Linked DNA regions of Rhodopseudomonas sp. BAL398. The protein of the gene in region 2 interacts with the protein of the main gene of each other region in a pairwise test. Links are inferred from orthologs where the notes say so. Each region holds a gene or a part of one and is shown on either strand. Other genes may lie near its edges. The genes, in order: RBJ75_RS14490, RBJ75_RS19870 and btsR.

Region 1 (6,368 bases), 1.1 Mb from region 2 along the record:
GCGATTTCGCCGGCGCATCCTGCCAGCACCAGAAGGCCGACAACGGCCACCACCCCACGCTTCATGTGCAATCCCCAGATCAGAGGCGGTTGTTGCACACCAACAATGGCCGAAAGGTGAACGTCAGGGCGGCAGCTTCGAATTGGTTGCGATGGCGCCCGGCAAAAGCAGCGAGCTCGTTGCTCCGGTCTTGCGGGGAGCAGTCAAGCAAACGGCCCGGACTTGGTCCGGGCCGTTTGAAACCATTGTGAACCGATTGCTTAAGCTGCCGCGGCGGACTTGGCGCCGGCCGGGACCGAAGCGATGGTCTTCAGGATCTGCGAGGCGATGGCGTAGGGGTCCCCCTGGGAGTTCGGACGGCGATCTTCCAGATAGCCCTTGTATTCGTTGTTGATGAAGGAATGCGGCACCCGGATCGAGGCGCCACGGTCGGCGATGCCGTAGCTGAACTTGTTCCACGGCGCGGTTTCGTGCTTGCCGGTCAGGCGCAGATGGTTGTCCGGACCGTAGACCGCGATATGGGCTTCCCAATTGTCGCCGAACGCCTTCATCAGCGCTTCGAAATAGTCCTTGCCGCCGGTCTCGCGCAGATAGGTGGTGGAGAAGTTGGCGTGCATGCCGGAGCCGTTCCAGTCGGTGTCGCCGAGCGGCTTGCAGTGATATTCGATGTCGATCTCGTATTTCTCGGTGAGACGCTGCAGCAGATAGCGGGCCATCCACATTTCGTCGGCGGCGCGCTTGGAGCCCTTGCCGAAGATCTGGAATTCCCACTGGCCCTTCGCCACTTCGGCGTTGATGCCTTCATGGTTGATGCCGGCGGCCAGGCACAGGTCGAGATGTTCCTCGACGATCTGGCGGGCGACGCTGCCGACATTGCTGTAGCCGACGCCGGTGTAATACGGGCCCTGCGGCGCCGGATAGCCGGCGGCGGGAAAGCCGAGCGGGCGGCCGTCCTTGTACATGAAGTATTCCTGCTCGAACCCGAACCAGGCGCCGTCATCGTCGAGAATGGTGGCGCGGGTGTTGGTCGGATGCGGGGTGACGCCGTCGGGCATCATCACTTCGCACATCACCAGCACGCCGTTGGTGCGCGCGGCGTCCGGGAACACGCGGACCGGCTTCAGCACGCAATCCGAATTGCTGCCTTCCGCCTGCATCGTCGAAGAACCGTCAAAGCCCCACAGCGGCAGTTCGTCGAGCGACGGGAAGTTGGTGAATTCCTTGATCTGCGTCTTTCCCCGCAGGTTCGGCACCGGGGTGTAGCCATCGAGCCAGACATACTCGAGCTTGTACTTTGTCATGCGGTTCTCTCTGAGTTGCAATGCGAAGGGTGATGATCCCAAAGCTTGAAGGCGCCACATGTGCCTGGCGGCCAGCGGTCCTGCTTTTCCCAAGCATTTTGTATGCCAAACGCGACCCACGCGGCGGCCTCGAAGTGCCGGGTCGCGACGCCGCCAGGCTGCCGCGCAAGCGACGACCGGTCGGCCCGAAAACCCCTCGTAACTGCCCGCATGGCGGGCACGAGACATAATTAACCACAGCCGCCCACAATTCCCTGGCCGGCACAGCAACCTTGGTTCCGCGCGGGCGTTGGCCTTGGCGTTTTGATTAGTTCGTCAGCAGATCAGCCGTTGCGCAAATATGCAGCAAATCGTGATTTTTATTTAATCAGGTTGCATGAAGTGAAGGCAAACACGATATGATCAGGAGCCGACGCACGGCGTTATCCGACGCCAAGCAAGGCAAGCGAGCAAGGCAAGTATCGAGGCGACCACATTGGAGAAGACCAACTCGAAGGAGAGAAGGAGCGAATGGTGAATACGAATTTGAACCAGGGATCCGCGAGGATCTATCAATTCCCAGTCGGCGGCCGCGCCGGTTTGTCGAGCCAGTTCGGCGCGACCACACCGTCGGCGACGCCGCTTCCCAATATCGTATCGGGCAGCAGCTGGTATCACGAAGCAGCCGTGGCTGAAGACCGGACCAGCAAGCCGCAATGACACCGATCAGGTCGACGCCCATGCGGGGCGTGAAAGACGCGCGTTAACAAGGGCCGGCGTGCAAACGTTCCGGCCCTTTTCGTTGCGTGCGCCACGCGCGCACGGCCGGTTCAGACCCCGAAGATCGACCAGCCCATCCGCTTGGTCAGCGCCTCCAGGGCGATGCGGCCGAGATGGGAATTGCCCGACGCATCCAGTCCCGGCGACCACACCGCGATCGACGCCTTGCCGGGCGCAACTGCCAGCACACCGCCGCCGACGCCGCTCTTGCCGGGCAGCCCGACCCGATAGGCGAATTCGCCGGAGCCGTCATAATGGCCGCAGGTCAGCATCAGCGCGTTGATGCGCCGCGCGCGCTGCGCCGACACCACCGAATGCCCGGTGGTGGGATTCTTGCCATTATGAGCGAGAAAACGCCCGGCCATCGCCAGCTGCCGACAGCTCATCGCGATGGCGCAATGGTGAAAATAGACGCCCAGCGTGAAATCGACCGGGTTGTCGAGCACGCCGAACGACTTCATGTAGTTGGCCAGTGCGGCATTGCGAAAGCCGGTGCGCTGCTCGGACGCCGCGACCGCGGCATCGATGGTGATGGCCGGATCGTCGGCCAGAAACTGCATGAAGCGCAAGATCTCGCCGATCGCCTCGCGCGGCTGATGCCCGGATAGAATCACGTCGGTCACCGCGATGGCGCCGGCATTGATGAAGGGATTGCGCGGCACGCCGCGCTCACGTTCGAGCTGGACGATGGAGTTGAAGGCGGAGCCCGAAGGCTCGCGGCCGACCCGGCGCCAGAGCCGGTCGCCGACCAGGCCGAGCGCCAGCGTCAGCGTGAACACTTTCGAGATGCTCTGGATCGAGAACGCCACATCGGCCTCGCCGCCGACGAAGGCGTTGCCGTCGGCGTCGATCACCGCGATGCCGAACACGTTCGGGTCGACCCCGGCCAGTTCGGGAATGTAATGCGCCACCTCGCCGCGATCGCTCCGCTGCGCCATCTCGGCGGCGATGTCGCGGACCACGGCGTCGAGGGATTCGCTCGCGTTGGTCATTCCCGGGCGCGAGCGTTTGCGCACGAAGCCAGACTCTGGCCACAGGGGCTGACCGCAAGATTCCGGGTTCGCGCGCAGCTATCGCTGCGCCCGCCCCGCAATGACGTCTGTGCCGGGGATGGCCGGTGGGTTTTGATATGAGGCATCGTCAACAGAACTCGCAATTTCACCGCGCGCCATGCACGACGCGTACCAGCCCTAGTCCGGCGTGGCAAAAATCCGGTAGCGGCGCGGCTGCAGGCTGACGCGGTCGCCGGGCTTCAGGTCGCGGTCGCGCGGCGCGTCGATCTCGATCATTGTGCACGGGCCGGCGGTGTTGAGCACGATGTCGGCGCGATGCATCGGCCCGAAGGCCCGCACATGCTTGACCGCGCCCTCCAGCGCGCCAGAGCCGCTCGGCCCGATCGCCAGATCGTGGCGGCGGATGAACAGCTTCGAAGGGCCCGGACGGGCGTCGCGGGTGTCGAGGGCCAACACCTTGTCGCCGAGCCGGACCCGGCCATCGCGGATCTCGACCGGCAGCACGATCGATTCGCCGATGAAGCCGTGGACGAAGGCGCTGGCGGGCTCTTCATAGACATCGCCGGGGCTGCCGATCTGCTCGATCCGCCCCTTGTCCATCACCACCACACGGTTGGCGACTTCCAGCGCCTCTTCCTGGTCGTGGGTGACGAAGATCGAGGTGACGTGGATCTCCTCATGCAGCGTGCGCAGCCATTTCCGCAGCTCCTTGCGCACCTTGGCGTCGAGCGCGCCGAACGGCTCGTCGAGCAGCAGAATCTTGGGTTCGATTGCCAGCGCGCGGGCCAGCGCGATGCGCTGGCGCTGGCCGCCGGAGAGCTGGCTCGGATAGCGTCCCGCCAGCCAATCGAGCTGCACCAGGTCGAGCAGCTCTTTCACCCGGGCGCGGATCTCGGCCTCGCTCTTGCGGATCGCGCGCGGCTGCACCCGCAGCCCGAAGGCGACGTTTTCGAACACGCTCATATGGCGGAACAGGGCGTAATGCTGGAACACGAAGCCGACATGGCGCTCGCCGGCGCCGCGCGCCAGCGCATCCTCGCCATCGAACGCGACCTGCCCGGAATCCGGCCAGTCCAGCCCAGCGATGATCCGCAGCAGCGTGGTCTTGCCGGAGCCGGACGGCCCCAGCAGCGCCACCAATTCGCCGGTCTCGACCTTGAGGTCGACGTCGTCGAGCGCGGTGAAGGCACCGAAGCGCTTGACGATATTGCGGACTTCAATCGTCATGGAGTTCACGTCCTTGCTCGATCCGGCCTTCCAGCACGGTCTTTGCGATCAGCGTGACCAGCGCCAGAAGCGCCAGCAGCGACGCCACCGCAAACGCCGCCACCATCTGATATTCGTTATACAGAATCTCGACCAGCAGCGGCATGGTGTTGGTCTCGCCGCGGATATGGCCCGACACCACCGAGACCGCGCCGAACTCGCCCATCGCCCGCGCGTTGCACAGCAGCACGCCGTAGAGCAGGCCCCATTTGATGTTCGGCAGCGTCACCTTCCAGAAGGTCTGCCAGAATCCGGCGCCGAGCGAGATCGCGGCCTCCTCCTCCTGCGAGCCCTGCTCCTGCATCAGCGGAATCAGCTCGCGCGCCACGAAGGGAAAGGTGACGAAGCTGGTCGCCAGCACGATCGCCGGCATCGCGAACAGGATGTGAATGCCATGCGCCATCAGCCAGCCGCCGAAAAAGCCCTGGGCGCCGAACAGCAGCACGAACACCAGGCCGGAAATCACCGGGCTGACCGAGAACGGCAGATCGATCAGGGTGATCAGCAGCGTCTTGCCGCGAAACTCGAATTTCGCGATCGCCCAGGCCGCCGCGACACCGAACAGCAAATTGAGGCCGACCGAGATCAATGCGGTCGCCAGCGTCAGCCGGATCGCCGACAGCGCCTCGGCATTCGACAGCGCCGTCAGGTAGAAGCCGATCCCTTTCGAGAAGGCTTCGGCGAACACCAGCAGCAGCGGCAGCCCGACGAACACCGTCAGGAACGTCACCGCAAGGCCGATGACGATGCCGCGCACCAGCCGTGGCTCGGTGTGGGAATCGCGGTGAGCGCGGCCGGCGATATGGTCCGCGGCCTTCGCGGCTCTCGCCGCGGCCGCGCGCGCGCGGGATGCGGTCACGACCATCGTCATGTCTCGACCACCGATACGGCGCGGCTTTGCGACCAATGTTGCAGCCTGTTGAGCAGGAAGATGATCAGGAACGAGAACACCAGCATAACCACCGCGATCGCGGTGGCGTCGGCATAGCGAAACTCCGACAGCCGGATGACTATCAAAAGCGGCGCGATCTCCGAGACATTGGGCAAATTGCCGGCGATGAAGATCACCGAACCATATTCGCCGACCGCACGTGCGAACGCCAGCGCGAAGCCGGTCAGAATCGCCGGCAACAGCGACGGCAAAATGACGCGGGTGATGGTCTGCCAGCGATTGGCGCCGAGGCTTTCGGCGGCCTCCTCGATCTCGACGTCAAGATCGATCAGCACCGGCTGCACGGTGCGCACCACGAAGGGAATGCCGATGAACACCATGGCGATGAAGATCCCGAGCGGCGTGAACGCCACCTTGATGCCGAGTGCCGCCAGCGGCGCGCCGAGCCAGCCCTTCTGCGCGAACAATGTCGTCAGCGCGATGCCCGCCACCGCGGTCGGCAGCGCGAAGGGAATATCGACAATGGCGTCGAAGATCCGGCGGCCGGGAAAGCGATAGCGCACCAGCGCCCAGACGATGATCAACCCCGCGACTAGATTGACCAGCGCCGCCGCGAAAGCCAGGCCGAAGGAAATCCGCAAAGCGTGCAGCGTCCGCCGGCTGGTCAGGATCTCGCCGAATTGCGCCAGGCTGAGTTCGGCGGTCTTGACGAACAACCCGGCCAGCGGAATCAGGATCAGCAGCGACAGCCACGTCAGCGTGAGCCCCATGGTGAGGCCGAATCCCGGCAGCGCGCTGCGTCTCGATGCTCCGCTCACAATGTCCCTCGGTCGATCATCGACGCCGTGCGGCCAAACTCCCGCGTGGCCTCTAATCCTTATAGATCTTATCGAACACGCCGCCCTGAGCGAAATGCTCGCTCTGCGCTTTGGCCCAACCGCCGAATTCCTCGTCGATTGTGAACAGCTCGACCTTGGCAAAGGTATCGGCATATTTAGCGGCAACAGCCGGGTCGCGCGGCCGGTAGAAATTGCGCGCGGCGATTTCCTGCGCCTGCGGCGTGTACCAATATTGCAGATAGGCCTCCGCGGCCTTTCTGGTGCCTTTGGCGTCCACCACTTTGTCGATCACCGCGAC
Region 2 (6,277 bases):
CAAGGCGCTGAGATTGGGTTTGCCGTCGAGCGCGGCCGGCGCGCCTTTCAGACTTGCGATCTCCGCCGCCTTGGCGGCGGTCTTCAGATCCAGTTCCATCTTGGCGATCAGGTCTTGCAGATTGTCGACCTGGCGCGACAGCGTCACCGCGCGGGAGCGCTCGGCTTCCATGTCCTTTTCGGCGGCGCGCTGCTTGCGCTGCCGCTCTTCGACCAGCGACGCGAGTTGGAGCTGATCCGTGGTGAGCTTGGCGCGATCGGCGGTGAGCTGATCGCGCTCGGCCGAGATCGCCTTGCGCAACGAGATCAATTCGCCGAGGTCGCTGACCAGATGATCGGCGCGCGCGCGCATGTCCGGCACCACGGCGCCGAGCAGCATCGCGGTGCGCAGCGATTGCAGCGCATCTTCCGGCCGCACCAGCAGGGCCGGCGGCGCGCGCCGGCCGGCGCGCTGCAGCGCCGCCAGCACCTCGGAGATTTCGGCGCGGCGGGATTCCAGCGAGGCGCGGATCTGGGTCTCGCGCGCATCGAGCGGCAGCAGTCGCGCCTCGGTCTCGCCGATTCGGGTCTCGACGCCGCGCACCTTGGCGGCGACATCGATCAGTTGCTGATTGAGCTTGGCGCGGTCTTCGCCGATCGCCGCGATGTCGGCCTTGAGTTTTTCCTGCAGCTCGGCGGCGCTTTTTTGCCGCGCGCGCGCGGCCTCGAGCTCCTGTTCGCGCTGCCTGATCAGATCGACCGTCGGCGGCGTCGGCGCGCCTTGCGCGCGCGCGGCCGGCGTCGGACCCGCGGCAAAGCCGATCGAGATCAGGCTGGCGGACAACAGCGCGAAGCTCGGCCAGCCGGGAACGGCGGCGCGCGTTTTCGGACTGGGGGACCGCTCTGATGGCATCGGCAGGGTTCGGCGCCTCGTTATGAACGATGGTAAGGATGGCCGGACAAAATGGTCGCGGCGCGGTAAATCTGTTCCAGAAGCATGACGCGAACCATCTGATGCGGCCAGGTCGCGGCGCCAAATGAGAGGCACAACTTCGCCTTGCGCCGCAATTCGGGCAAAAGTCCGTCCGCGCCGCCGATCACGAAAATTGTGTTCGGCACCGATTCATCGCGCCAGCGCCCGAGCTGGCGGGCAAAGCTCGGGCTATCGAGGCTTTGGCCGCGCTCGTCGAGCGCCACCAGCACGGATTTATCGGGGATCAACGCCGCGATCGCGGCCGCCTCGTCGGCGATTCGGGTGGGCGCGTCGCGGGCGCGGCTTTCCGGCAATTCGTGGATCTCGAGGCCGCGAAGCCCGAGTTTGCGGCCGACATCGTCGAACCGCGCGCGGTAACGCTCGGCAAGTTCCCGTTCCGGACCTTGCTTCAGCCGGCCTATCGCAATCACAGCAAGTCGCATCGGCTCACGCTAGAGCGTTTTCGAGCGAAGTGGAAACCGGTTCGCGGTTCGCGGTTCGCGTGAAGAAAACGCGTCAAAACAACAATCTAGAGCTCCGGTTCTGATCTATCAGATCCGGAATAGCTCTAGCATGAGCGCGCGGTGGACCTCGGCAGATCCGTTACAGCGTTTTCGCCGGCGTGGGGCTTTGCGTCCACAATCGTTCCAGATTGTAGAATTCGCGCACCTCGGGCCGAAACACATGCAGGATCACGTCGCCGCAATCGATCAGCACCCAGTCGCAATTGGGCAAGCCCTCGACATGGAGCTTCTTGATGCCGGATTCCTTCAGCGCCTTGGCGACATTTTCCGCGATCGCGCCGACATGGCGGTTCACCCGTCCGCTGGTTACGACCATATAGTCGGAAAAGGCGGATTTGCCGCGCAGGTCAATGGTGATCGTTTCCTCCGCCTTCATGTCGTCGAGGCGGGAGAGGATCAGTTTGAGGGTCTCGGCGGCGTCAGCTTGCGCCTCGGCGGCCGCAGCGGGTGTCGATGTTTTGCGGGTCCGCGACGCCACGGATTTAACCGGCTTGGCCTTGACGGCCTCGTCGAGCACGGCCTCGTCCAAGACGGATTTGGGCAACGCAGCCTTCGCTAAAACAGACTTAGACAATACAGATGTGGTCAGGGACCATTCCTTTCACTGTATCGCGAACGCCGAATCTCGACGCCCGGCACACATACTAGGCATGTGGGGTGTGTGGTTTCAATATTCCAGTTGCGCGAGCATATCATTTCTTCCAGCTGCCGTCCGGGTTCCGCAGGCTGGTGGACGACAGCTGCGATTTCATCCCGGTCAGAAACACCCAGGCCGGCGGCTTGCGGTCCGCCAGCGTCGCGGCCGCATTCGACGGAATCCGCGACCGCGCCAAGGCCCGCGCCGCGGGCGCGGCCAGCGCCCGGAAACTGGTCGGCGGCCGATCGATCACCGCAATCGCAACCTCGGCTGCGATCCGCTGCCAGCCCTGCCAGCGATGGAACTGTGCGAGATTATCGGCGCCCATGATCCAGACGAACCGCGCCGCGGGACAATGCCGGCGCAAATAATGGATGGTGTCGTGAGTGTAGCGGGTGCCGATGACCGATTCGAGACAGCTCACCACGATCCGCGGATCGTGCGCCATGGCGCGGGCGGCGGCGGCGCGGTCGTCGAGCTCGCGCAAACCGGCGGCGTCCTTCAGCGGATTGCCCGGCGAGACCAGCCACCAGATCCGGTCGAGCTGCAGGCGCTTGAGCGCAAACAGGCTGATGGCGCGATGCGCCTGATGCGGCGGGTTGAACGACCCGCCGAGCAGCCCGATGCGCATCCCATTGGTGAAGGCCGGAATCGCGGATGTGGCGGGGGCTTTGTCCAGCGCCAAATCAGGATCCGCCGCTGCAGTAAGACGCGGTCAAGGCCGGGTCTGCCCGGTGCCGTGGACGCGATATTTGAAACTGGTCAGTTGCTCTGCTCCGACGGGTCCGCGCGCGTGAAACTTGCCGGTGGCAATCCCGATCTCGGCGCCAAAGCCGAATTCGCCGCCATCGGCGAATTGGGTCGAGGCGTTATGCAGCACGATCGCCGAATCCACGCCGTTGAGAAAGGCCTCGGCGGCGGCCGCATCCTCGGTCACGATCGCGTCGGTGTGATGCGAGCCGTGGCCCGCGATATGGGCCATCGCCCCCTCGACGCCGTCGACCAGCCTGGCGGCGATGATCGGCGCCTCGAATTCGGTGTTCCAATCCTGCTCCGACGCCGGCTTCACCCGCGGGTCGGCGCGCTGCACATCGTCGTCGCCGCGCACCTCGCAGCCGGCCTCGAGCAGCATTGCCACCAGCGGCTGCAGAGTAGCCGCCGCAGCGGCGCGGTCGATCAGCAGGGTTTCGGCGGCGCCGCAGACCCCGGTGCGCCGCATCTTGGCGTTGAGCACGATCGCCTTGGCCATCTGCAGATCGGCGGCGCGATCGACATAGACCGCGTTGATGCCTTCCAGATGCGCGAACACCGGCACCCGCGCCTCGGCCTCGACCCGGGCGACCAGGCTCTTGCCGCCGCGCGGCACGATCACGTCGATGCCGCCATCGAGGCCGCCGAGCAGCAGCCCGACCGCGGCGCGGTCGCGGGTCGGCACCAGCGTAATCGCCGCTTCCGGCAGACCGGCCTCGCGTAAACCCTGCACCAGGCAGGCATGGATGGCGCGGCAGGAGCGGAAACTGTCGGAGCCGCCGCGCAGGATCACCGCATTGCCGGATTTCAGGCACAGCACGCCGGCGTCGGCGGCCACATTGGGGCGGCTTTCGAAGATCACGGCGATCACCCCGAGCGGCACCCGGACCCGCTCGATGACCATGCCGTTGGGACGCTGCCAGCGTTCGGTGACGGCGCCGACCGGATCGGCGATGCCGCGCACCACCGCGATGCCATCGGCCATCGCGGCGACCCGGGCCGGCGTCAGCGCCAGCCGGTCGACAAAGGCGTCGGTGGCGCCGGCCGCCTTGGCCTCGGCGACATCCTCCGCATTAGCGGCGAGAATTGCGGCAGCGCCGGCGCGTACCGCGCGCTCCATGGCGTCCAGCGCCTGATTCTTCTGCTCAGCCGGCGTCAGCGCCAGCAGCCGCGCCGCGGCGCGGGCCTGGCGGGCCAGATCGGTCATCAGGGTCGACAGCTCGGCGCTGCCGTCGATGGCTTTGAGAGAGGCGGTCATGGTCATCCGCAGGCTAAAAGGTCTTTGCCATCATACAAATAGACAGGAAACCCGCGGCCGCCAAGGCGCTTGCGGGATCCAGCGGCTGATCTTGGCAGATTACGGACGATTTCGCCGGGGCCACCGCCGACCGGCGCGGATGGGTTTTCAGGCGACCACTCATTTGAGATATCAGTTGATATATTAATATCACTCGATATGGTCCTATCCAGAGCGACCGACGGCCAAATGGGCTGTCGAACAATGGAAGTGAATTCATGACCGACAATTCCAGCACGCCAGCACCGGCGTCCGTCTTCCCGATCGAAGCCAATGTGGGCTCGGGTTTCTGGAAAAAAGGGCCGAGTGACACGCTGCCGCCGCCCGACATGACCGGCCCCTATATGCGCAACCGCCCGGTTCCGACCGCGCCGGTCGCGGGGCGCAAGGCATGGATCATCGGCAGCGGCATCGCTGGCCTGGCCGCCGCCTTCTACATGATCCGCGACGGCGGCATGAATGGCGAGGACATCACCATCATCGACACGATGGACATCGCCGGCGGCTCGCTCGACGGCGCCGGAAATGCGGAAGAGGGCTACATCATCCGCGGTGGCCGCGAGATGAACTTCAACTACGACAATTTCTGGGACATGTTCCAGGACGTTCCGGCGCTGGAGCTGCCCGAAGGTTTTAGCGTCCTCGACGAATACCGCCTGGTCAACGACAACGACCCGAACTACTCCAAGGCCCGGCTGATGCACAAGCAGGGCCAGATCCGCGATTTTTCGACGCTTGGCCTGAGCAAGGCCCACCAGTGGGAAATCATCAAGCTTCTGCTCAAGCGCAAGGAAGACCTCGATGACATCACCATCGAGGAGTATTTCAGCGAAAGTTTCTTCGAGACCAATTTCTGGTATCTGTGGCGATCGATGTTCGCCTTCGAGAACTGGCAGAGCCTGCTCGAGCTCAAGCTCTATATGCATCGCTTCCTCGATGCGCTCGACGGCATGGCCGACATGTCGGCGCTGGTATTTCCGAAGTACAATCAATATGACAGCTTCGTCGTGCCGCTGGTCCGCATGCTCAAGGACAAGGGCGTCAAGGTGCAGTTCGATACCCGCGCCTACGACCTCGACATGGTCGAGCAGGATGGCGAGCGCATCGTCACGGCGATCCGGTGCAAGGTCGGCGGCAACAGCGAGAGCATCGCGGTCGGTGAGAACGATATGGTGTTCGCGCTGACCGGCTCGATGACCGAGGGCACGGCCTATGGCGACATGGACACCGTCCCGGTTCTGCAGCGCGGCAATGCCGAGCCGGGCGAGGACAGCGACTGGGCGCTGTGGAAGAACCTGGCGAAGAAATCGCCGATCTTCGGCAAGCCGGAGAAATTCTACGGCAATGTCGCCGGTTCAATGTGGGAATCGGCAACGCTGACCGGCAAGCCGTCGCCCCTCGTCGACAGGCTGAAGCAATTGTCGGTCAACGATCCCTATTCGGGAAAGACCGTGACCGGCGGGGTCATCACCTTCACCGATTCCAACTGGGTGATGAGCTTCACCTGTAACCGCCAGCCGCACTTTCCGACCCAGCCCGACGATGTGCTGGTGCTGTGGGTCTATGCGCTGCTGATGGACAAGGATGGCAACTACGTCAAGAAGCCGATGCCGGCCTGTACCGGCCGCGAGATTTTGGCGGAGCTGTGCTATCATCTGGGCATCGTCGATCAGCTCGATGAGGTCGCGGGCAAGACCAAGGTCCGCCTGGCGCTGATGCCCTATATCACCGCGCAGTTCATGCCGCGCGCGGCCGGCGACCGCCCGCGCGTGGTGCCGGAGGGCTGCACCAACCTCGCTTTGATGGGGCAGTTCGTGGAAACCAGCAACGACATTATTTTCACGATGGAGGCTTCGGTGCGCACGGCGCGGATCGGCGTCTATACGTTGCTCGGCCTGCCCAAGCAGGTCGCCGACATCAGCCCGGTGCAATACGACATCCGCAACATGTTGAGGGGCGCCCGCGCGCTCAACAACAACGAGCCGTTCCCCGGCGAACGGCTGTTGCATCGCCTGCTCGGCAACAGCTATTACGCCCATATCCTGCCGCCTTTGCCCGACCGGGACGACACGATCGGCGAACATCTGGAAGCCGAGCTGGCCACCGTTCTCGGCAAGG
Region 3 (6,368 bases), 1.5 Mb from region 2 along the record:
CGACCTGATGCGGCCCTATTGGGGCGACGATTACGGCATCGCCTGCTGCGTCTCCGCGATGCGCATCGGCAAGCAGATGCAGTTCTTCGGCGCCCGCGCCAACCTCGCCAAGGCGATGCTCTACGCCATCAACGGCGGACGCGACGAACTCTCCGGCGAACAGATCGGCCCGACTTTCGCGCCGGTCACCGGCGATGTGCTCGACTTCGACGAGGTCACGGCCAAGCTCGGCCCGATGATGGACTGGCTCGCCAAGGTCTATGTCGGCGCGCTCAACGCGATCCACTACTGCCACGACAAATACATGTATGAGCGCATCGAAATGGCGCTGCATGATCGCGATATCCTGCGCACTATGGCCTGCGGCATCGCCGGCCTGTCGGTCGCCGCCGACAGCCTGTCGGCGATGAAGCACGCCAAGGTGAAGGTGATCCGCGACGCGCGCGGGCTCGCCACCGACTTCGAGATCGAAGGCGACTACCCGGCCTTCGGCAACAATGACGACCGCGTCGACGAGATCGCGATCTGGCTGGTCAAAGAGTTCATGACCCGGCTGCGCAAGCAGAAGACCTATCGGGGCTCGGTCGCCACCATGTCGGTGCTGACCATCACCTCGAACGTCGTCTACGGCAAGAAGACCGGCAACACTCCCGACGGTCGCAAGGCCGGCGAACCCTTCGCGCCGGGCGCCAACCCGATGCATCGCCGCGACGTCAAGGGTGCGGTCGCCTCGATGGCCTCGGTGGCGAAGCTGCCCTATGCGCATTCGCAGGACGGCATCTCCTACACCTTCACCATCGTGCCCTCGGCGCTGGGCGCTGCGGAAGCCGATCGCGTCACCAACCTGAACGGCCTGCTCGATGGCTACTTCGCCCAGGGTGGCCACCATATCAACGTCAACGTGTTCGACCGCGCGACCTTGCTGCACGCGATGGATCACCCGGAACTGTATCCGCAGCTCACCATCCGGGTCTCCGGCTATGCGGTGAACTTCACCAAGCTGACGCGCGAGCAACAGCTCGACGTCATCTCTCGGACCTTTCATGATCTACACTGACCAGGCCAATGCCGGCTACGCCACGGCGGCGCGCAAACCCACGGGTTTGCGCGCGGTGCGCCCAGCCATCTCTGGCTGGGTGCATTCAACCGAGGTTGGCGGCGCCGTCGATGGACCGGGTATTCGCTACGTGCTGTTTCTGGCGGGCTGTCTGCTGCGCTGCCAATATTGCCACAACCCTGACTCCTGGCACATGCACCAGGGCAAGCCGACCAATTCGCGCGAGGTGTTACGCGATATCGGCAGCTACACCAAATTTCTCATGCATGCCCGCGGCGGCGTGACGCTCAGCGGCGGCGAGCCGCTGGTGCAGCCCGACTTCACCCACGCGATCCTGCGCGGCTGCAAGGAGATGGGCCTGCATACTGCGCTCGACACCGCGGGCTTCCTCGGCGCCCATGCCGACGATTACCTGCTGGCCGACGTCGATCTGGTGCTGCTCGATATCAAGGCCTTCTCGGAGGCGACCTATCACGACCTCACCGGCGTCGCGCTGGGACCGACGCTGGTGTTCGCCCGCCGCCTCGCGGCGATGAAGAAGCCGGTCTGGATCAGATTTGTGCTGGTTCCCGGCCTCACTGACAAATTCGACGAGATTGAGAAAATGGCGGCGTTCGCGCGTGAACTCGGCAATGTCGAGCGCGTCGACGTGTTGCCGTTCCACAAGATGGGCGAGTTCAAATGGGCCGCCGGCGGCGTGCCGTATCGACTTGCCGGCACAGAGCCGCCGACGCCCGACCTGCTCGAGCGCACCCGCGCGGTGTTTCGCCGCCATGATCTGGTGGTGACGTGAGTTGTTAGCAAGGAGAAAGTCGATGTCGACTTGGGACATTATGAGCCCTGGCGTTTCGTTTGCGCGGCGCAATTCGCCTGCGGCGGCGGTGGTGCGCAAGGAGGTCGCGATGGTGCCGAGTGCCGCCGAATTCGCGGCCCTTGCCACCGCCGCCGAAGAGGCCGAACGCGCGCAGCGCGCGGCGGCCGAGCGCATCGCGGGTGAGGCGCGTCGCGCGCTGGTCACCGCGCTACAGCAGAAGGCGCTCGACGAGGCGAACTGGCAGGCGTTGATCGATCGCGCGCGTCAGGTGGCGCGCCGCGGCGCCCGCGAGATGCTGCTGATCCGATTTCCGTCGGAGCTGTGCAGCGACCGCGGACGCGCCATCAACGCCATGGACCCGCATTGGCCGGAGACGTTGATCGGCGAGGCCGCCGACATGTTCGAACGCTGGCGGCGGGAATTGCGGCCGCAGGGCTTCGGCCTGACCGCGCAGATCCTCGACTTCCCGGGTGGTTTCCCCGGCGATGCCGGTCTCACGCTCCGATGGGGACGCTGAGCCGACGCGCACGACTCGCGTAAGTATTGCGCTGACTGTAGGCCGAAGCTGATCGAAGCGGTGCGACAAAGATTCCTTCGCCCCGCTTGCGGGGAGAGGTGAAGCAGTGCTCGTCGCAGTAACGACTCTGGTTCCTGCTACGCTGATTGCTCGCTCGCCGCAGCCGGTGTCAGCCGACGCCCAGCTTCTCCTTGAGCAGGGACAGAAACCGCCGGCTGACCGGCACCGAGCGTCCGGCCAGCGTCAGGATATGTCCGAGCCCGCCTTCCTCGAAGCGGAGCTCCTTGATGCGGTCGAGGTTGACCAGATATTGCCGGTGACACTGGAACATGCTGGTGCGTTCTTCCAGCGTGCGCAGCGACAGTTCGGTGAAGCGTTCCTTGCCGTCCTCGCCGACTACATAGACGCCGCTGGGCCGCGAGGCGACATATTCGACGTCCTCGACCCGCAGCAGCGAAATCCGGTTTTGGCCGGTGCAGGGGATCTGCCGCAGCGGATGGGCGCGCTTGAGCGTGCCGACGTCCTGCGGGGCGCGATCGCGCTGCAGCCGTTGCAGGGTCTTGCCCAGGCGCGCCGGATCGACCGGCTTCAGCAAATAGTCGAAAGCGTTCTCCTCGAAGGCCTGCACGGCGTAGTCGTCATGCGCGGTGAGAAACACGATCCGCGGGGGGTGGACCGGATCGAGCATGGTGAGCATTTCCAGCCCGGTGATGCGCGGCATCTGGATGTCGAGGAACACGACCTCGGGCTGCAGCCGGTTGATCGCGGCGATCGCCTCGACGGCGTTGCCGGCCTCGCCGACGATGTCGATATCGCCGGCTTCGTTGAGCAGCACGCGCAACTCGCTCAGGGCAGGGGGCTCGTCATCGACAATCAAGACGCGCATCATGCGGCCACCATCTGCATTGGCAGCCGCATGGTGACGCGGGTGCGCACGTCGGGTTCAAAGCTCACATCGAGCCCGTAACCTTCGCCATAGCGGTTGCGGATTCGTCGGTCCACCAGGCTCATGCCGAGCCCGTCGCCGGGCGGATGCTCGGCGTACAAGCCGGCGTTGTCTTCGACCGACAGCAAGAGCACGCCCTCCATCTGCCTCGCCGCGATCCGCACCACGCCGGCTTCGAGCATATGGGCGATGCCATGCTTGATGGCGTTTTCCACGATCAGCTGCAGCGAGAAAGCCGGAAGCTGGACCACGCGCAGCGCCTCGGGAACGTCGAATTCGACCGACAGCCGGTCCGCGAAACGGGCCAGCTCGATCTGCAGATAGGCGTTCACATGCTCGATTTCGTCGCCCAGCGTCGCATCCTCGGTGGGCCGCTTGAGGTTCTTGCGGAAAAAGGTCGACAGATGCAGCACCAATTCGCGGGCGCGCTCGGGATCCGTGCGGATGATCGAGGACAACACGTTGAGCGTGTTGAACAGGAAGTGCGGATTGATCTGCGCGTGCAGCAGCTTGATCTCCGAGCGCGCCAGCAGCTGGGTCTTCTCGTCATAGCGGCCCGCCAGGATCTGGCTGGAAAACAGCCGCGCCAAGCCCTCGCCGAGGGTGCGGTTGATGTTGGAGAACAGCTTGCTGCGCGGCTCGTAAAGCTTGATGGTGCCGATCACGCGTTCATCCTCGCCGAGCAGGGGGATCACCAGCGAGGCGCCGAGCCGGCAGGTCGGGCTGAGCGAGCAGCGATATTCGGTCTCGTCGCCATCCGCATAGACCACTTGGTTGTGCTCGATCGCGAGCCGCGTCTGCTCTGAGGCGATCGGTGTGCCCGGCAGATGGTGGTCGTCGCCGATGCCGATAAAGGCCAGGATCTTCTCGCGGTCGGTGATGGCCACCGCGCCGACGCCGGTTTCTTCATAGAGGATGCGGGAGATTCGCGTCGTGGTTTCCTCGTTGAAGCCGCTGCGCAGGATGCCTTCGGCCCGCGCCGCGATCTTCAGTGCCTTGGCCGAAAACACGCTGGACTGGCGTTCCGTCAGCACCCGGCGTTCCAGCAGAATGCGCATGAACAGGCCTGCGCCCAGCGTATTGGCGATCCACATCGGCAACGCGACGTGGTCGACCACCGACCAGGCGACCGCGAACGGCCGGGTGATCAGCAGGATGATCGCCATCTGCGCCACTTCGGCGACGAAGGTCACCAGCGCCACGCGCCAGGGGTCGAACAGCCGGTCGAATTGCCGCTTGCCGACATAGTGGCGGTGCACCAGGCCGCCGATCAGCCCCTCGGTAATGGTGGAAATCGCACAGGCGACGTCGGTCGGGCCGCCGAGCGAATAGCGATGCAACCCGCCGGTGAGCCCGACTGCCAATCCCACTGACGGCCCGCCGAGCAGACCGCCCAGAACCGCCCCGATCGCCCGTGTATTGGCGATGGAATCGTCGAATTGCAGGCCGAAATAGGTGCCCATGATGCAGAACATCGAGAAGATCAGATAGGCCGCGGCCTTATGGGCGGGGCGCACGGTGACGTTCATCAGCGGAATGAACAGCGGCGTTCGGCTCAACAGATAGGCAATCACCAGATAGACGCAGGTCTGCTGCAGCAGCAACAGCGTCATGGTGAGGCGATCGAGCAACATCGCAGGCAGCATTGGGGATTCCGGACCGGTGTCTTGACCCACCATAGGTTGGCCGAACCGGCGCTGCACCTCCGTAAGGCACCGCGAGGGCTGTGCGGCCCGCCGCTCAGTGCCCGCTGGCGGCCGCTCGGCGAAGCATGCTGCCGCTCTCGGAAACCGCCATTCGCGACGCAATTGCCTGGATTAGGGTCGCCGCATCTTCAAAAGGAGAGCAGCCATGATCCACGCCCTTCCATTCGTCATAGGGACGATCTGCGTCCTGACGATCTGCTACCGTTTTTACGGGATATTCTTCGTTCGCACGGTCTTGCGCGCGGACGACTCGGAAGTGACACCCGCCCATTCCATGCAGGACGGCCGCAATTTCGTGCCGACCAGGAAATGGGTCAATGCCGGCCAGCATTTCGCCGCGATCGCGGCGGCCGGCCCGCTGGTCGGGCCGGTGCTCGCGGCCCAGTTCGGCTACCTGCCAGGCTTCCTCTGGCTGCTGATCGGCGCGGTCCTGGGCGGCGCGGTGCATGACACCGTGGTGCTGTTCGCCTCGATGAAGTACAAAGGCCAGTCGCTGTCGGAAGTGGCCAAGGCCGAGCTCGGCCCGGTCGCGGGCTGGTGCACCGGCATCGCGATGCTGTTCATCATCACCATCACCATGGCCGGCCTGTCGATGGTCGTGGTGCATGCGCTCGAACGCAACGCCTGGGGCACTTTCGCGGTCGTCATGACGATCCCGATTGCCATGGTGGTCGGTACCTATGAGAAGCTTACCGGCCGCTCCAAGGGCGCCACCTATTTCGGGGTGTTCGCCATCATCGCCGCCGTCTTCATCGGCCCCTATCTGCAGGGCACGATGCTGGGCAATTGGCTGACCGTGAATGCGCGGACGGTTTCGCTCGCCATCCCGGCCTATGCGTTCTTTGCCACCGCTCTGCCGGTCTGGTTGCTGCTGACGCCCCGCGGCTATCTGTCCAGCTTCATGAAGATCGGTGTGTTCGGCGCGCTGATCGTCGGCGTGGTGTTCATCAACCCGGTCGTCCAGTTCCCGGCGTTGACCGACTTCATTAACGGCGGTGGCCCGGTGATCAGCGGTCCGGTGTGGCCCTTCATCTCCATCACCATTGCCTGCGGTGCGATCTCGGGTTTCCATGCCTTCATCGGTTCCGGCACCACGCCGAAGCTGGTGGACAAGTGGAGCGACATCCTGCCGGTGGCATTCGGTGCGATGCTGGCCGAATGCGTGGTCGGCGTGATGGCCCTGATCGCCGCCACGGTGCTGCACCCGGCTGACTACTTCGCCATCAACGCCTCACCGGCCGTGTTCGCCGCGCTCGGCATGGATGTCGTCGACCTGCCGCGGCTCAGCGAGAGCATCGGCATGGATCTCTACGGCCGCACCGGCGGCG

What was found.
Region 1: the proteins of RBJ75_RS19870 (region 2) and RBJ75_RS14490 interact in binary tests that used the Escherichia coli proteins (3 or more experiments, as listed by UniProt). The link is inferred for Rhodopseudomonas sp. BAL398 from one-to-one orthologs.
Region 3: the proteins of RBJ75_RS19870 (region 2) and btsR interact in binary tests that used the Escherichia coli proteins (3 or more experiments, as listed by UniProt). The link is inferred for Rhodopseudomonas sp. BAL398 from one-to-one orthologs.

Annotation. Positions count from the first base shown.
Region 1 is NZ_CP133111.1:3,061,359-3,067,726, forward strand. Bases 2,276-5,275 are described here. They hold RBJ75_RS14490 (sulfate/molybdate ABC transporter ATP-binding protein), read right to left. Parts: upstream 4,301-5,275; coding sequence 3,251-4,300; downstream 2,276-3,250. Other genes in these bases: RBJ75_RS14485 (glutaminase), read right to left, coding at 2,276-3,052; cysW (sulfate ABC transporter permease subunit CysW), read right to left, coding at 4,290-5,210; cysT (sulfate ABC transporter permease subunit CysT), read right to left, coding at 5,207-5,275. Also shown: RBJ75_RS14470 (CAP domain-containing protein), read right to left, coding at 1-65; RBJ75_RS14475 (glutamine synthetase beta-grasp domain-containing protein), read right to left, coding at 261-1,301; RBJ75_RS14480 (DUF2735 domain-containing protein), read left to right, coding at 1,812-2,000; more of RBJ75_RS14485, read right to left, coding at 2,111-2,275; more of cysT, read right to left, coding at 5,276-6,001; RBJ75_RS14505 (sulfate ABC transporter substrate-binding protein), read right to left, coding at 6,102-6,368. UniProt on the Escherichia coli protein: Part of the ABC transporter complex CysAWTP involved in sulfate/thiosulfate import. Responsible for energy coupling to the transport system.
Region 2 is NZ_CP133111.1:4,207,833-4,214,109, forward strand. Bases 1,975-4,883 are described here. They hold RBJ75_RS19870 (glutamate-5-semialdehyde dehydrogenase), read right to left. Parts: upstream 4,121-4,883; coding sequence 2,828-4,120; downstream 1,975-2,827. Other genes in these bases: RBJ75_RS19865 (nicotinate-nucleotide adenylyltransferase), read right to left, coding at 2,168-2,743; RBJ75_RS19875 (oleate hydratase), read left to right, coding at 4,378-4,883. In the rest of the region: RBJ75_RS19850 (murein hydrolase activator EnvC family protein), read right to left, coding at 1-891; 23S rRNA (pseudouridine(1915)-N(3))-methyltransferase RlmH, read right to left, coding at 912-1,394; rsfS (ribosome silencing factor), read right to left, coding at 1,555-1,851; more of RBJ75_RS19875, read left to right, coding at 4,884-6,277. UniProt on the Escherichia coli protein: Catalyzes the NADPH-dependent reduction of L-glutamate 5-phosphate into L-glutamate 5-semialdehyde and phosphate. The product spontaneously undergoes cyclization to form 1-pyrroline-5-carboxylate.
Region 3 is NZ_CP133111.1:5,749,469-5,755,836, forward strand. What follows is about bases 1,418-4,417. They hold btsR (two-component system response regulator BtsR), read right to left. Parts: upstream 3,278-4,417; coding sequence 2,558-3,277; downstream 1,418-2,557. Other genes in these bases: pflA (pyruvate formate-lyase-activating protein), read left to right, coding at 1,418-1,850; RBJ75_RS27035 (hypothetical protein), read left to right, coding at 1,873-2,388; RBJ75_RS27045 (sensor histidine kinase), read right to left, coding at 3,274-4,417. In the rest of the region: pflB (formate C-acetyltransferase), read left to right, coding at 1-1,057; more of pflA, read left to right, coding at 1,044-1,417; more of RBJ75_RS27045, read right to left, coding at 4,418-4,980; RBJ75_RS27050 (carbon starvation protein A), read left to right, coding at 5,186-6,368. UniProt on the Escherichia coli protein: Member of the two-component regulatory system BtsS/BtsR, which is part of a nutrient-sensing regulatory network composed of BtsS/BtsR, the low-affinity pyruvate signaling system YpdA/YpdB and their respective target proteins, BtsT and YhjX.